Regions from separate parts of the Neorhizobium phenanthreniclasticum genome, predicted to be linked through region 3. Evidence: riboswitches for the same ligand, from Rfam matches in the RefSeq annotation. Region 3 holds a riboswitch; each other region holds the start of a gene.
The links. A riboswitch is a leader RNA that binds a small molecule or an ion and turns the genes downstream of it on or off. The one in region 3 is predicted to bind cobalamin.

Region 1 (5,458 bases), on a different contig from region 3:
TGGGTCTTGCGGTTTTCGATATCGTCCTCGACGGCGAGGCCAAGCCCGATCAGCACGGCCGGATCGATCGCGCCATTGGCAGCCGAGACGATCTTCACGGCCCGCGGCAGATACCCTGCGACGCGGTCCCGGGCGGTCGCAATGCCCGCAGCATCGAGGAGATCACTCTTGGTCAGTACGATCATGTCGGCGCAGGCGACCTGATCCTCGAACACTTCCTCGACCGGATCGTCGTGGTCGATGGAGCCATCCGCCTGGCGCTGCGCCTCCAGCGCTTCATGGTCATCGGCAACGCGGCCTTCGGCCAGTGCCACACCATCCACAACGGCGACAACGCCGTCCACCGTGACACGTGCCTTGACGGCCGGCCACTGAAAAGCCTGAACGAGCGGCTTCGGCAGCGCAAGGCCGGAGGTTTCGATCAGGATGTGGTCGACGCGCGGTTCGCGTGAAAGAATCTGATCGATCGCCGGTACGAAGTCATCCGCCACGGTGCAGCAGATGCAGCCGTTGGCAAGCTCGATGACGTTGTCTTCCGGGCAACTCTCGATGCCGCAGCCCTTCAGTATCTCGCCGTCGATGCCGACATCGCCAAATTCGTTGACGATGATCGCCAGCCGCTTGCCGTCAAGCTTCGCGATCAGGTTGCGGATCAGCGTGGTCTTTCCGGCCCCCAGGAACCCGGTGACGACGGTGCAGGGAACGCGGTCGAAGCTGACGCTCATGATGGCATGTCCTCGTGATGATGAAAGGGTGGGATGCGGGCCGTCATGCCCTTGCCGCGCAGACATGTCGGGCGGCCGCGTATAGGAAGGAAACCGCGCTCGTCCTCGGCCAGCATCATCGCGCCGGTGACGATGTCCTCGACATTGTCGAGGGACAGATGGCCGAAGACATAGGACCAACCGTTGCGGTGATTGAAGGCGGCGCTGGGGCTTTTTTCGCAGTTGGCAAGGCAGGTGACTGGCTTGACCGCGAGCGGCTTGCCGTCCGCTGCTTCACGTAGCGCTGCGATCAACGCGATACCCGGCCGAACGTCGCCGTCGGACACATCACGGCAATTGGTACAGACGAAAATCGTCACATCTGCCGGATCATCTGGTCGGTGGTCACTCATCGGTCAGCCGCGTTCCCGCCGGGGTCGAAACAATCGGGGCGCGGAGCAGAGGGCTGAAACCGCCTGCGGTGATCGAGAACTTCCTCCGGAGCACCCCGCCCGGTGAAGCAAAAACATCAGATGGCAGGTCTCCTGGCTTGCGGGTCACCACCATTTGCCTGCCTTCCCGGTTTCCCAGTGGCTTATAGGCAATGGCTCGCCGCTTACAGTTGCGGGGGCAGCCGCGGCATTGATCGCGAAAGGGATCTCACCGCATTCTCTCTTAGCCCTCCCCGTTGCCGGAAAGGGACCATCTCTTTTCAAGTAAGCCCGGTCGCATGCTTATGTCAATGCGTCGCAAAGGCGATTGCCGTGAGGCCGATTTCGTCTATAGTGAGCCAGCCTATGGTGCCCCGAAAGGGTATTTGAGGGAATGCGGTGCGACGGATCTGCTGTCAAACCCGCGGCTGCCCCCGCAACTGTAAGCGGAAAGTCTTCGTCCATGATGCCACTGGAGCAATCCGGGAAGGCGGGCGCAAGATGCCTGATCCGCGAGCCAGGAGACCTGCCAGAGGCGAGGAAAAACTTCAACGGCCCTCGGGTGGAGGGCGAAAGGACAAGGCAATGGCAACGAAAACCGCTTCGACGGCAGTCGGTATTTCCTCCTCGAAGATCATCCCGCTCAGCATGACGGCCCTGCTGGGGCTTTTCGTCGTCGGTTTCGTCGGCTTCTCGCATATGGAAGTCGTGCACAATGCCGCGCACGATTCGCGTCATTCCTTCGCTTTCCCCTGCCACTGAGGGGAGTTTCCCATGTCGTTGTTTCGTAACATCGTCTTCACGGCGGTGATCGCCGGGCTGTTGTCCGGACTGCTGCTCACCGTCATGCAGAGCTTTTCCACTGTCCCGCTGATCCTGCAAGCGGAGAGCTACGAGAATGCCGGCGGCGGAGAGGTCGGCCACAGCCACAGCCATGAGGCCGCTCCCGCCGGCAATGCCGCAGCGCCTGCGGACCATCATCACGACGAAGAAGCATGGATGCCGGCAGACGGTTTCGAGCGCTTCATTTATACGGCCGCCGCCGACATGCTGGCCGCGATCGGTTTCGGTCTTATTCTGATCGCGGTTTCAGAAGCCCAGGGCGGTCTCAAAGGCTGGCGCAGCGGACTGATGTTCGGTATTGCCGGCTTCCTGACCGTCAGCTTGGCTCCAGGGCTCGGCCTCCCCCCGGAACTTCCGGGCATGCCGGCTGCTGAGCTTGGTCCCCGTCAGGTCTGGTGGATTTCGACCGCAGTCTGCACTGCAGCGGGCCTTGGCCTCCTCGCCTATACGCGCTCAGCCGTATTCGCCGCGCTGGCGATCGTTCTGCTGATCGCGCCACATATCGTCGGCGCGCCGCTGCCGCCCGGGCATGAAACGGCTGTGCCGCTGGAACTCTACGCCCGCTTCGTGAATGCCGTCTACGCCACGAACCTGGTATTCTGGGCTGTACTCGGTGCGTTGGCCGGGATGATCCGCGAACGCTTCCGTGCAGGGGAAGAGATCACGGCGCGGTCTGATGGGGAGTTCGTATCGCGGTGAAGGAGATCGACGAGGCATCGGTCGAACGTCATCGCGCCAAGATGGTGAACCGCAAGGCAGTGCAGGACAAGGAAGTCGCCGGGAAGACCGTCGAAAAGGGGCTTCTCATCGTCCATACCGGTCCCGGCAAGGGAAAATCCACCGCCGCCTTCGGCCTGGCTTTGCGTATGCTCGGCAACAATCGCCGGGTCGGCGTCGTGCAGTTCATCAAGGGTGCCTGGTCGACAGGCGAGCAGCCGGCGCTGGCCGTTTTCGGCGATCGGCTCGTCTGGCACACGATGGGCGAAGGCTTCACCTGGGAAACTCAGGATCTGACGCGGGATATCGCGGCCGCCGAAAAGGCCTGGGCAAAGGCTCTCGACCTGATGGCGGACGAGACGATCGGACTCATCATTCTCGACGAACTCAACATCGCGCTTCGTTACGATTATCTCGATCTCGACAAGGTGGTCGCAGCACTTCAGGCGCGGCGGCCGGACCTTCACGTGGTCGTCACCGGTCGCAACGCCAAGCCGGCGCTGATCGAGGCGGCGGATATGGTCACAGAGATGACGCTGGTCAAGCATCACTTCAAGGCGGGCGTGAAGGCCCAGGCCGGCATCGAGTTTTAACGGTATGACCGCTCGCGCGCTGATGTTTCAGGGTACGGGTTCGGATGTGGGCAAGTCGCTGGTGGTGGCCGGGCTTGCCCGCGCCTTTACGCTGCGTGGGCTGAAGATCATGCCGTTCAAGCCGCAGAACATGTCGAACAACGCGGCAGTCACGGAGGATGGCGGCGAGATCGGACGGGCGCAGGCCTTGCAGGCGCGTGCGGCCGGGGTCCCGCTCAGCGTACATATGAATCCTGTGCTTCTGAAGCCTCAGAGCGACGTCGGCGCGCAGGTCGTGGTGCAGGGCAAGGTCGAAGGCAATGCCAAGGCCGCCGAATACCAGGGCCTCAAGCGGAAGCTGATGCCGCGGGTGCAGGAAAGTTTCGACCTTCTCCGCAACCAGGCCGATCTGGTGCTGGTGGAAGGCGCCGGCAGCGCTTCGGAAATCAATCTCCGCCGCAATGACATTGCCAATATGGGGTTTGCGCGGGCGGCGGATGTGCCCGTCGTGCTGATCGGCGATATCGACCGCGGCGGCGTGATTGCCAGCCTTGCCGGCACGAAACTTGTGCTCGATCCAGAAGATGCGGCGATGATCCGCGGGTTCATCGTCAACCGCTTTCGGGGCGATCCGGCCTTGTTTGCCGAAGGCATGCGGATGATTGAAGAACTGACCGGCTGGCGATCGATCGGGCTTTTGCCGCATTTCGCGGATGCAGTGTTTCTGCCGGCGGAGGATGCGCTCGGGCTCAACCAGTCCTTCGCTCGCAAGTCCGGCGCAAGAATCCGCATCGCAGTGCCGATCCTGCCGCATATCTCCAATTTCGACGATCTTGACCCGCTGGAAGCGGAGCCGGAGGTCGATCTCATCCGTGTCAGGCGCGGTGAGGCCATTCCGGGGGATTGCGACCTCGTGCTGCTGGTCGGCTCGAAAGCAACCGTCTCCGATCTGGCTGCACTTCGCGAGGCTGGTTTTGACGTGGATATCGCCGCTCACGTTCGTCGCGGCGGGCGCGTGCTCGGCCTTTGCGGCGGTTATCAGATGCTGGGCAAACGGATCTCCGATCCGGATGGCATCGAAGGATCACCCGCTTCGGTCGAAGGGCTGGGCCTGCTGGATGTCGAGACTATCCTGTCCGCCGATAAGCGGCTGGAAGCAGTTTCGGGCGAAAGCTTCGATGGAGTTCCCTTATCCGGCTATGAGATGCATATCGGCCGGACATCCGGGGCCGATTGCCGACGCCCGTTCTCGGTGATCGACGGTAACCCGGATGGTGCGATATCGGCGGATGGCCGGGTCTGGGGCACCTATCTTCATGGGCTTTTTTCGGATGACCGGCAGAGGTCGGCCTGGTTGACACGGCTTGGCGGCGCGGTGTCGGTCCTGGACTATCAGACCGGGGTGGACAATGTGCTCGACCGGCTGGCCGCCCATATGGAACGGCATCTCGATCTCGATGGATTGCTCACGCTTGCCAGATGATCCATGCCAGGAAGCCGAAAAGGCCGATAAGGAGCGCGTCCGCGACGCGGGCGAGCTTCAATGCGCGGCGGATATCGACTTGGGTGAGTTCCGAGCGCCCGCCTTCGCCCATAAAACGCGCCTCGATCATCTGTCCGCCATAGCTCCGCGGCCCCGCCAGCGCTATGCCGAGTGCGCCGGCCATCGCCGCTTCCGGCCAACCGGCATTCGGAGAGCGATGGTGGCGTGCGTCGCGGAAGATGGCCTTGATTGCATTCCGAGGCGAAGCCTTGTCGACGAAAAAGGCAGCCAGCACGAACAGAAAAGCGCTCAGCCGCGAGGCCGGCAGGTTAATGAGGTCGTCGAAACGTGCGGCCGCCCAGCCGAAGGCTTCGTGTCGCTGATTGCGGTGGCCGATCATGCTGTCGGCGGTATTGGCTGCCTTGTAGGCCGCGCCGCCCGCGAGGCCGCCGACGCCCATCCAGAAAGCCGGCGCCACCACGCCGTCGGAGAAATTCTCCGCCAGGCTTTCGATCGCCGCACGGCAGACGGCGGCCTCGTCGAGCTTTTCCGGATCGCGGCCGACGATCATCGAGACGGCCTTGCGCCCGGCGTCGAGCCCGCCATACTTCATCGCGTCGGCAACCGCTTCGACATGCTTTTCAAGGCTTTTCTGAGCCGGGAGGCTGGCGGCTATCAGAATCGGCAGGACCGCTCCCAGAGGGATCG
Region 2 (5,458 bases), on a different contig from region 3:
GCCAGGCACGCCGGTAGGACATGCCGATTGCCGCGCCGGCTGCCCGGATCGAACCGTGCTCGGCGATGAGTTCGAGGAGTTGCGCCTTGCCCGGGCCGAGTCGCACGCCATTGTCGAGGTCGATGCGGATCGTCGTCTTCGGCGCCCGGCTCATGGAACGAGCACCTTGCCGGGATTCATGATGCCGGCCGGATCGAAAGCCCTCTTGATGCGTCGCATCAGGTCCATTTCGATCGGCGATCGGATATGGGCGAGTTCGTCGCGCTTCAACTGGCCGATACCGTGTTCGGCGGAGATGGAGCCGCCGGCAGCGAGCACGATACCATGCACGATCTCGTTGACTTCCCGCCAGCGGGCGATGAAGGCGGCCTTGTCGGCCTTCATGTCCGCACTGACCGGCTGGGAAATGTTGTAGTGGATGTTGCCGTCACCGAGATGGCCGAAGGCGCAGATGCGGGCGCCGGGAACGGCTGCCACCACCGCCTTGTCCGCCTCCGCCATGAAGGACGGGATTTTCGAGACCGGCACGGAAACGTCGTGCTTGATCGAGCCGCCCTCCGGCTTCTGGGCGTCCGACATGCTTTCCCGCATATGCCAGAGTGCCCTCTGCTGGGCGACTGAGGAGGCAATCACCGCGTCGCGTATGAGACCTGCCTCGAATCCCTGTTCGAGCAGCGACTGAACCATGGTCTGCGCCGTCTCGGCGGAATCGGAAGTGGAGATGTCGATCAGGGCGTACCAGGGATGCAGATCCGAAAGAGGGTCACGCACGCCTTCGATATGGCGGGTGGTAAACTCGATGCCGATGCGCGGCATCAGTTCGAAGCCGGTCAGCGCCGTGCCGCAGAGGTTCGAGGCCCGTTCGAAGAGTTTGAGAGCATCCTCGGGCGAGTTGAGGCCGGCGAGCGCCACCTGATGGCCGACAGGCTGCGGAAAAAGCTTCAGCACCGCGCCGGTGATGATGCCGAGAGTTCCCTCAGCACCAATGAACATGTCACGCAGGTCGTAACCGGTATTGTCCTTCTTGAGCCGTCGCAGGCCGTCCCAGATCTCTCCCGTCGGGAGCACCACCTCGAGGCCGAGGCAGAGCTGGCGCATGTTGCCGTAGGCGAGCACGGCCGTACCACCGGCATTGGTGGAAAGGTTGCCGCCGATGCGGCAGGAACCTTCGGAGCCGAGCGACAAGGGGAACAGCCGGTTGACCGCTTCTGCCGCCTTCTGCACATCGGCAAGAATTGCGCCGCCATCGGCAACAAGCACATTGGCGACCGGATCCACATCGCGGATGCGGTTCATGCGTTCAAGCGAGACGATCAGGTCATTGCCGCCGGTGCGTGGGGTCTGGCCGCCGACAAGGCCGGTATTGCCGGTCTGCGGCACGATCGGCGTGCCGGTTTCGCTTGCAAGCTTGAGGACTGCCGAAACCTCCTGCGTGGAGCCCGGCTTGAGCAGCATTGGCGAGGAGCCTTGGTAAAGTCCACGGCCCTCGATGAGATGCGGCGCGAGGTCTTGCTGGTCGCGCAGCACATGGTTTTCGCCGACGATCGCCGCAAAGCGGTCGAGAAGCTCTGGTTTGGGTCCCGAAATGTCCATCGGCGTCTCCTCTTATTTCCGCGGCGCTGCGGCGCGGGCCAGCCGGTCGTTGATCGCCTCGCCGAGACCGTGACCCGGAATGGGTGTGACGGCGATACGGGTGGCACCGGTCGCATCGGCGCGCTTCAGGTAATCGAACAGATTTGCGGCCGCCTCGGCAAGATCGCCGGAGGGACTGAGGTCGAAAATTGCAGCGGCCTGTTCGATTCCCTTCACCGGAACCGCGCCGAGGCGGATCAACACCTCGCCCGGCTCGACATGATCGGCGTTGAGCCGCACGCTCGCACCCGGCGCATAGTGGGAGGCAAGCATGCCGGGCGCCTCGATGATCGCTGCGGGACCTTCAGGCCGGATGACGGTCAGCCCCGTTGCCGTTTCTATTTCCTCTCCGGCAACCCCGCCGGGCCGCAGCAGCCGGAGTGCGCCACTTTCGACGCGAAGGATGGTCGATTCAACGCCGACCGGTGCTGCGCCGCCGTCAATGACGAGCTTCAATTTGTCGCCCAGGTCGTCCGCCACATGCCGGGCGCTCGTCGGACTTACTCCGCCGGACGTGTTGGCGCTGGGGGCGGCGAGCGGTTTGCCATAGGCGCGGATGAGGTCGGCGGCAAAACCCTTCGGCAGGCGGATGCCGACCGTGTCGAGCCCGGCCGTCGCCAGCGAGTGGATGCCGCTTTCGGGCCTCAAAGGCAGGATCAGCGTCAGCGGTCCGGGCCAGAAGGTCTCGGCAAGCTTTTTCGAGACGGGGTCGAAGACCGCATAGCGCTCGGCCATGGCGAGGTCGGACATGTGGCAGATCAGCGGGTTGAAGCGCGGCCGACCCTTGGTCTCGTAGATTCGGGTGATGGCGGCGGGATTGGTGGCGTCTGCCGCAAGTCCGTAAACCGTCTCGGTCGGGATCGCGACAGGAAAACCGTCTGCCAGGACGGCACAGGCGCGCTCGAGCGCCTTTTCGCGATCCGTGGTGATGTCTATGATTTCGGCTGTCATGTTCGCCGTCAATAACGCGGACTCGTCCGCCGTCAAAGCTTTTTGATGATTTCGCGAAGCGCGTCGCCTGAAGCACCGAGCATCAGCACGTTCTTGATCGCTTCCATCGGATCGTGGGTCCTGAACAGGAGCCCGTTCCTGCGGATCGAGCGGTTGATCCGGAAAGGCTGGCCGGGCTCGCTTTCGATCGCGACCGCGAAATACATACGCGCATTCATATGGCTGATGCGCTCGAAGAATTTCTCTTCCTCCTCACCGATCTCAGAGAAGAAATTGGCGATGTAGAAAGACCAGCGCACCGGCACGCGAGACGCGAGGAGAGTCCGGGCGGCCGTCACGTGGCAATAGCCGAGATGCGGACGGTCATCGAGCGTGCGATGGAAGATGACCTTAGGGAACTGGATCGAGCGGTGGAAGGCGTTGATCCGCTCGTGGCTTTTTTCGCCTGCGGCCTCCAATCGCTTGCCTGTGCGTTCCGCGACCTCGGTGTAACTGAGATAACGGCGTTCCTCCGGCGCCCAGATTGGCTTGTAGCGTGTGATGCGCCCGGTCCGCAGAAATTCCGAATGCACGGTCGTTTTTGTCGCCGCCGGAACAGGAGGAGCCGGCGGAGGAGCTTCGAAGTAGCGGATCTTTGCCTTTGCCTGCACGATGGCGCCGCTCCCATTGAGGCCGGGATTTTAGGATTCAACACTTAATGACGAGTTTCCCTTTCGCGAGGCTTGAGAAAGGCCGTCGTCAATGCGGTTGCCGATGTCGCAATGTCATCTATGCGGCAAGTTTGGGGGATGGTTATATCCGCCTCAAGCTCAAGGTGCCGCCCCGCTAGGGAGGGGCGGAGAATTGGGAAGCCGGTCGAAGCCCGGCGCTGCCCCCGCAACGGTGGTGGAGCTCGAAGGCCTGGCGGAAGCCACTGGGAAAGAGCCGCAAAGGCTGCCCGGGAAGGCGCCAGGCCAGTCCCGCAAGGGACAGCTCCTGAGCCCGGAAACCAGCCTGAAGTGAACGAGATTTTGACCGATCGCGGCGGGCGTTCGGACAAGGAGACTGGCAGGCTGAGGCCGGCTGGTTTTTCCATGTCCTTTCCGCAGGCCGCTTGAAGGTAGCATTGACGAGGAAGGCAAGATGGAAATTCGCAGTCAGGTCCTGCGGCAATTGAAGAGCCGCCGTGAAGGCTTCAGCCTCGAACAGGCCTTCTATACCGACCCGGACTATTACAAGCTCGACCTCGAAATGATCTGGTACCGTGACTGGCTGTTCGTCGGCCACGATTGCGAACTGCCGAAGGCCGGAAGCTATTTCACGCTGCAGATCGGAGATTATCCGGTCGTCATCGTGCGCGGTCGCGACGGCCGGATCCGGGCGCTCCACAATACCTGCCGCCATCGCGGCAGCCGGGTCTGCACCAAGGAGAGCGGTTCGGCAGTCCGCCTCGTCTGTCCTTACCACCAGTGGACCTACGAGCTCGACGGCTCGCTGATGGCCGCCCGCCAGATGGGCCAGGACTTCGACAAAAGCCAGTTCGGTTTGAAGAAGGTCCATTGCGAAAGCGTCGCCGGCTATATCTTCATCTGCCTCGCCAACGAGGCGCCGGACTTCGCATCGGTCCGCGCGGCCATCGAGCCCTATATGGCGCCGCATCGCCTCTCGGAAGCCAAGGTCGCCCACCAATCGACGATCATCGAAAAAGGCAACTGGAAGCTCGTCTGGGAGAACAACCGCGAATGCTATCATTGCCCCGGCAATCACCCGGAGCTCTGCCGCACTTTCCCGGAAGCGCCGACTGTCAGCGGTGTGGCCGGCGCCATTGACGATCCCGTCATCACCGAACACTGGCGGCGCTGCGAGGCGGCCAATCTGCCGAGCGAGTTCCGGATATCTCCGGATGGCCAGTTCCGCGTCGCCCGCATGCCGTTGATCGAAGGCGCTGAAAGCTACACCATGTCGGGGAGGAAGGCCGTCGTCCGCCAGCTTTCAGACGGCGTGACGATCGACGGCATCGGCACCATGTTGCTTTTCCACTATCCGACCACCTGGAACCATATGCTGGGCGACCACGCGATCTCCTTCCGCGTCACGCCGCTCGGCCCGGAGGAAACGGCGGTCACCACCAAATGGCTGGTCCATAAGGATGCGGTCGAAGGCGTCGATTACGATCTCGAAGAACTGACGCATGTGTGGAACATGACCAACGATCAGGACCGTCAGATCGTCGAGGAGAACGCCTTCGGCATCCGCTCGCCGGCCTATGAGCCGGGGCCTTACTCGGCGGTCCACGAGGGCGGCGTCATGCAGTTCGTCGAGTGGTATTCGAACTTCATGGTCAACCGCCTGCAGGGGGATGAGCAGGCGAAGCTTTCGATCGTGGCGTGACATTCCTGCCGGCGGGCAGATCGCTCGTTCGTGATCGGCCTGGGTCCGGGTTCCCGAGGAACCAAGCTTCCGCATCCGCGTTGTTCCCAAGTGAAATTAAGCACAGGGAAACATCAGGATGAATGCCATTCGTTTGCGTTTGACCACGGTTGCGGCAGCCTTTGCCGTAGCGCTCACGAGCCTTACTCCCGCTCAGGCTTTCCAGACGCAGCCGATCTCCGGCATTTCAACCTCGACCACCATAACGCAGGTCCAATATCGAGATCGTCGCGATTGGCATCGTGACCGCGCACGGTACGGCTGGTACAACGGCCATCGCGGTTATCGCGACCGCCGGCCGGGTTATCGCTATCACAACGGCTTCTGGTTCCCGCTGGCAGCCTTTGCCACGGGGGCGATCATCGGCGGGGCGATTGCAAACGATCGCGCCGGTTATTCCAGCCGGCATGTCGCCTGGTGCGAGAGCCGCTATCGCACCTATCGTGCGTACGACAATACCTACGTG
Region 3 (5,458 bases):
CCGCATCGCCATAGCCCAGCTCAATCCGACCGTCGGCGATGTCGTCGGCAATCTGGCGCTCGCCCGTGAAGCACGTCGGGACGCCGCCCGCAACGGGGCCGACCTTGTTCTCTTCACCGAACTCTTTATTGCCGGTTATCCTCCGGAGGACCTCGTGGTGAAGCCGGCCTTTCTGAAAACCTGCCTGGATGCCGTCGAACAGCTTGCGGCCGATACGGCCGACGGCGGGCCGGGCGTCGTCATCGGCTTTCCACGCCAGGGCAGGGAGGGCCGGCACAATTCGATCGCCGTGCTCGATGGCGGCAGGGTGATAGCCATCCGCGACAAGGTGGACTTGCCGAACTACGGCGAGTTCGATGAAAAGCGCGTCTTCATTGCCGGCGAAATGCCGGGGCCGGTGAATTTCCGCGGCGTCAGGCTCGGCGTTCCGATCTGCGAGGATATCTGGGGTGAACTCGGCGTCTGCGAGACTTTGTCGGAAAGCGGCGCGGAGATCCTGCTCGTGCCGAACGGCTCGCCCTATTATCGCGGCAAGATGGATATCCGCCATCAGGTGGTGCTGAAACAGGTCATCGAGACCGGCCTGCCGATGATCTATGCTGCGCAAGTCGGCGGCCAGGACGAACTGGTCTTCGACGGCGCGAGTTTTGCCTTCAATGCGGACAAGACACTTGCCTTCCAGATGGACCAATTCCAACCGGCGGTGACGGTGACGGAATGGAACAGGGTCCACGATACCTGGCGCTGCACCGATGGGCCGATGGCGCGCATCCCGGAAAAGGAGGAAGCGGATTACCGCGCCTGCCTGCTCGGCTTCCGCGATTATGTCAACAAGAACGGCTTCAAATCCGTGATCCTCGGCCTGTCCGGCGGCATCGACTCGGCATTGTGCGCGGCCATCGCCGTCGATGCACTGGGTGCGGAGCGGGTGCGCAGCGTGATGCTGCCTTACCGCTACACCTCCGAGGAGTCGCTGAAGGATGCCCCCGATTGCGCGCGTGCGCTCGGCTGCCGCTACGATATTGTGCCGATCGCCGAGCCCGTCGAGGGTTTTTCGTCGGCGCTCTCGGAGCTTTTCGATGGCACGGACGAGGGCGTTACCGAAGAAAACCTGCAGAGCCGGGCGCGCGGCACCATTCTCATGGCGATCTCCAACAAGTTCGGCTCGATGGTGGTGACGACCGGCAACAAGTCGGAAATGTCCGTAGGTTACGCGACTCTCTACGGCGACATGAACGGCGGCTTCAATCCGATCAAGGATCTCTACAAGATGCAGGTTTATGCACTTGCTGCCTGGCGCAACCAGCACCTGCCGCCGGATGCGCTTGGACCGTCGGGCGCAGTGATCCCGAAGAATATCCTCTCCAAGGCGCCGTCGGCGGAACTCAGGCCTGATCAGACGGATCAGGATTCGCTGCCGCCTTATCCCGTCCTCGACGACATTCTCGAATGCCTGGTGGAGATGGAAATGGGCACGGAGGAGATCGTCTCGCGCGGCCACGACATCACGACCGTCCACCGCATCGAGCATCTGCTTTATCTGGCCGAATACAAGCGGCGGCAATCGGCGCCGGGCGTCAAGATCACCAGGAAGAATTTCGGCCGCGATCGGCGTTATCCGATCACCAACCGCTTCCGCGACCGATAGGTGACCGATCATTTGACCGGGCGAGACGGCAAGAGCGGGCGGCTCCACTTGAAACGCTGATCATGGCTTGGCATAACGCCTCCGTCAGGTGCCTGCCTTGCGCAGGAGAATCGGGAATCCGGTGGGAAACCGGAACGTGCCCAACGCTGTGAGGCGGACGCTTGGCCGCAATTCGAAAGCCACTGGAATTTCCGGGAAGGCGGCGGCAGGGGCGGATGAAGCCAAGTCAGAAGACCGGCCTGGCAAGATAGATCGAACCGCGCGGACGGCGGCGAGGTTTCTTGATGCTCCTGCGCGTTCGCGCAGGCGGCGTCAGCATTGTTGGGGATAGACGATGCAACCCGATCCTTTTGCGCATGCCTTGATATCTGCAGGCGAATTTCCGGAATGCGACCGCGCTGCGGTCTATCGCGTGATCGAAACCCGCCGCGACGTGCGCGACCAGTTTCTGCCGGACCCGCTTCCGGACGACCTCGTGATGCGGCTGCTCGGCGCCGCACATTCGGCGCCCTCGGTGGGGTTCATGCAGCCATGGAATTTCATCCTCGTGCGGGATCCCGAGATACGCCAGGCGGCATGGAGTGCCTTTTCGCGAGCCAATGACGAGGCGGCGGAAATGTTTCCGGAGGAGCGCCGCGACATATACCGCAGCCTGAAGCTCGAAGGCATCCGCAAGGCGCCGCTCTCGATCTGCGTGACCTGCGATCCGGATCGCGCCGGGCCGGTCGTTATCGGCCGTACCCATGATCCGCGCATGGATGTCTATTCGACCGTCTGCGCCGTGCAGAACCTGTGGCTTGCCGCCCGCGCCGAAGGGGTCGGCGTCGGCTGGGTGAGCATCTTTCATGAGGAGGATCTGCGCGCCCTGCTCGGCATTCCCGAGCGGATCAGGATCGTCGCCTGGCTGTGCGTCGGCTATGTCGATCAGCTTTATCGGGAGCCGGAATTGGCGGTGAAGGGCTGGCGCGAGCGGCTACCGCTCGAAGACCTGGTTTTCACCGATCGATGGGGCGAGTGCTGACAACTACTGCTGCGGCTGCGGCCCGCTGGATTTCGGATGGGCGAGGTCTATACTTTCCTCAGGCAGGAATGTCGGTCCGACCATACGTACCTTCTTGTTCGGATCGTAGGGACGTTCCGGCCCCGGCAGGTTCGGCTGGGCGGCAGCCGCCTGCGGCTGTTTGACACGCAGATCGATGATGCCGGAGTAGGGCTCCTCCTTCGGCAACTCGATACCCTGCAGCTTCATTCTCTCCTTGCGGTCCTCTTCCATATCGGAAGGAATGCAGTTGTTGGAGCGGATTGCAGCCAGGATCGCACCGCGCTCGCCGGAGGAGCGAACCAGTTGCCGGGCATTGTCTCTTTCCGCAACAAGCGCGTCGCGGCTTTGCTCCATGGCATCGAGCGTCTGCCGCATCTGATCGCAGACTTCGCCCTTCGGGCCGCCGAGGACAACGACACTGCCCGTGCCGCAGCCCGCCCGGCGCATCTCGATCCTGAGCCCGCGGATTTCGCTGTTCTGGTCGCTGAGTTCCCGCGCATAGCGCCGTATCTCGGCCGTGTTGCCGATGATCTGCGGTGCGTTGTTGAGCTGCCGATAAAGGGCTGCACAGGTCGCGATATCCCGCGCGGAGGCCACGGCGGGAACAAGCAGCAGCGGGGCGATCATCAGGCCGCAAAGGCGCATGAGGTGTTGTCCGGCTCTCTCCAATCACATGATCGCATCATGGAGCAAGCCGGTTGATAATATCATAAAATCGGCTGCCCAACGATTATTATTTAATTATCATATGGTTATATATAAAATTTAAAGTTGAATCTCCAGATTGGGTTGCGATGCTTCCACCACCGCGAGCGCAGCCATGTTCACGACGCCGCGCGAGGTGACCGAGGGCGACAGGATATGCACCGGCATGGCGGCGCCGAGCAGGACCGGGCCGACATGCAGCGCGTCGGTCATGTTCCGCACGACGCCGAGCGAGATGTTCGCCGCATCGAGGTTCGGGAAGATCAGCAGGTTGGCGTCACCAGTCAGTGAACTGTTCGGCATAGCACGCTTGCGCACCGTTTCGGAAAGCGCCGAACCGGCCTGCATTTCGCCGTCCACTTCCAGGCCAGGAGCCTGTTCGCGCACCAGCTTCAGGGCACTGCGCATCTTCTGGGCGCTTTCGGAATCCCGTGAGCCGAAGTTCGAATGGCAGATCAGCGCTGCCTTCGGGAGGATGCCGAAGCGGCGGACTTCCTCGGCCGCCAGGATGGTGATCTCGGCGATCTCCTGCGCCGACGGATTGTAGTTGACGAACGTATCGGCGAGGAAGAGCGCGCCGCGCTGAGAGATCACGAGGCTGAGCCCCGAGAAGGCGCAGACGCCCGGACGCCGGCCGATGATCTGGTCGACGTCCTTCAGGTGCCGGTCATAACCGCCCTCGACGCCACAGATCAGCGCATCGGCTTCGCCGCGTTTCACCGACAATAAGCCGATCACCGTATTGTTGGTGCGCACGATGGTGCGGGCGCTTTCCGGGTTGATGCCCTTGCGGCCGACCAGGGCGAAATAATCGTCAACATAATCGCGGTAGCGCGGATCGTCTTCCGGATTGACCACGGCGAAATCGACATTCGGGCGGATGCGGATGCCGAAGCGCTTGAGACGGGCCTCGATGACCGAGGGACGGCCGATGAGGATCGGCGTCGCCGTCTTTTCCTCCAAGAGCACCTGGGCTGCCCGCAGCACGCGCTCGTCCTCGCCTTCGGCAAAGATGACCCGCTTCCTTTCGGCCGTCTTGGCGGCGTTGAAGATCGGCTTCATCACGAAGCCGGAGCGCCAGACGAAACGGTTCAGCTGGTCGAGATAGGCATCGAAATCTTGGATCGGCCTCGACGCGACGCCGCTTTCAGCGGCAGCTCTGGCGACGGCCGGCGCGATGCGCAGGATGAGCCGTGGATCGAAGGGCGAGGGGATCAGGTAATCCGGACCGAAGACCGGCGTATCGCCGGAATAGGCGCGTGCGGCAACGTCGGAGACTTCTTCGCGCGCGAGGGCTGCGATCGCCTTGACCGCCGCCATCTTCATGTCCTCGTTGATCGTCCGGGCGCCGCAATCTAGCGCCCCACGGAAGATATACGGGAAGCACAGCACATTGTTGACCTGGTTCGGGAAATCCGAGCGGCCGGTGCAGATCATCGCGTCCGGGCGGGCTGCGCGCGCAAGCTCAGGCATGATTTCCGGAGTCGGATTGGCAAGCGCCATGATCAGCGGCTTCGGTGCCATGCGGGCGAGCAGTTCCGGTTTGAGCACACCCGCGGCGGAAAGCCCGAGGAAGACATCGGCATCGTCGATGCTGTCGGCAAGTACGCGCTTGTCACTCTTCTGCGCATAGATCGCCTTCCATTCGTCCATCAGCTCGGTGCGGCCTTCATAGACGAGGCCCTCGATATCGTGGACCCAGATATTCTCCTTCCTTGCTCCGAGCGAGACGAGGAGATGCAGACAGGCGAGAGCCGCGGCACCGGCGCCCGACGTGACGATTTTCACGTCGGCGATATTCTTGCCGGCAAGCTCCAGTCCGTTGAGGATCGCGGCGGCGACGATGATCGCGGTGCCGTGCTGGTCGTCATGGAAGACCGGAATGTTCATTTTTTCGCGAAGCCGACGCTCCACCTCGAAACATTCCGGCGCCTTGATGTCTTCGAGGTTGATACCGCCGAAGGTCGGCTCCAGCGCCGAGACGGTCGAGACCATGGCATCGATGCTCGCCGCGTCGATTTCGATGTCGAAGACGTCGATGCCCGCGAATTTCTTGAAGAGAA

Region 1: it holds a riboswitch for cobalamin, as region 3 does, so the genes downstream of both, ABK249_RS29750 (CbtB domain-containing protein) here and bluB (5,6-dimethylbenzimidazole synthase) in region 3, are expected to answer to the same signal.
Region 2: it holds a riboswitch for cobalamin, as region 3 does, so the genes downstream of both, ABK249_RS00915 (aromatic ring-hydroxylating oxygenase subunit alpha) here and bluB (5,6-dimethylbenzimidazole synthase) in region 3, are expected to answer to the same signal.

Annotation. Positions count from the first base shown of each region.
Region 1 covers NZ_JBEAAL010000035.1:34,715-40,172, reverse strand. Annotated here, with positions in the region: gene cobW (cobalamin biosynthesis protein CobW) at 1-725, opposite strand, end outside; gene ABK249_RS29755 (DUF1636 domain-containing protein) at 722-1,117, opposite strand; cobalamin riboswitch at 1,223-1,426, opposite strand; cobalamin riboswitch at 1,486-1,683, shown strand; gene ABK249_RS29750 (CbtB domain-containing protein) at 1,721-1,897, shown strand; gene ABK249_RS29745 (CbtA family protein) at 1,910-2,677, shown strand; gene cobO (cob(I)yrinic acid a,c-diamide adenosyltransferase) at 2,674-3,288, shown strand; gene ABK249_RS29735 (cobyric acid synthase) at 3,293-4,750, shown strand; gene cbiB (adenosylcobinamide-phosphate synthase CbiB) at 4,734-5,458, opposite strand, start outside.
Region 2 covers NZ_JBEAAL010000001.1:181,201-186,658, reverse strand. Annotated here, with positions in the region: gene ABK249_RS00935 (winged helix-turn-helix domain-containing protein) at 1-154, opposite strand, end outside; gene ABK249_RS00930 (FAD-binding oxidoreductase) at 151-1,593, opposite strand; gene ABK249_RS00925 (L-threonylcarbamoyladenylate synthase) at 1,606-2,583, opposite strand; gene ABK249_RS00920 (DUF6656 family protein) at 2,616-3,233, opposite strand; cobalamin riboswitch at 3,379-3,594, shown strand; gene ABK249_RS00915 (aromatic ring-hydroxylating oxygenase subunit alpha) at 3,706-4,953, shown strand; gene ABK249_RS00910 (BA14K family protein) at 5,072-5,458, shown strand, end outside.
Region 3 covers NZ_JBEAAL010000023.1:68,646-74,103, forward strand. Annotated here, with positions in the region: gene ABK249_RS24370 (NAD+ synthase) at 1-1,648, shown strand, start outside; cobalamin riboswitch at 1,718-1,905, shown strand; gene bluB (5,6-dimethylbenzimidazole synthase) at 1,983-2,669, shown strand; gene ABK249_RS24380 (hypothetical protein) at 2,673-3,335, opposite strand; gene ABK249_RS24385 (NADP-dependent malic enzyme) at 3,456-5,458, opposite strand, start outside.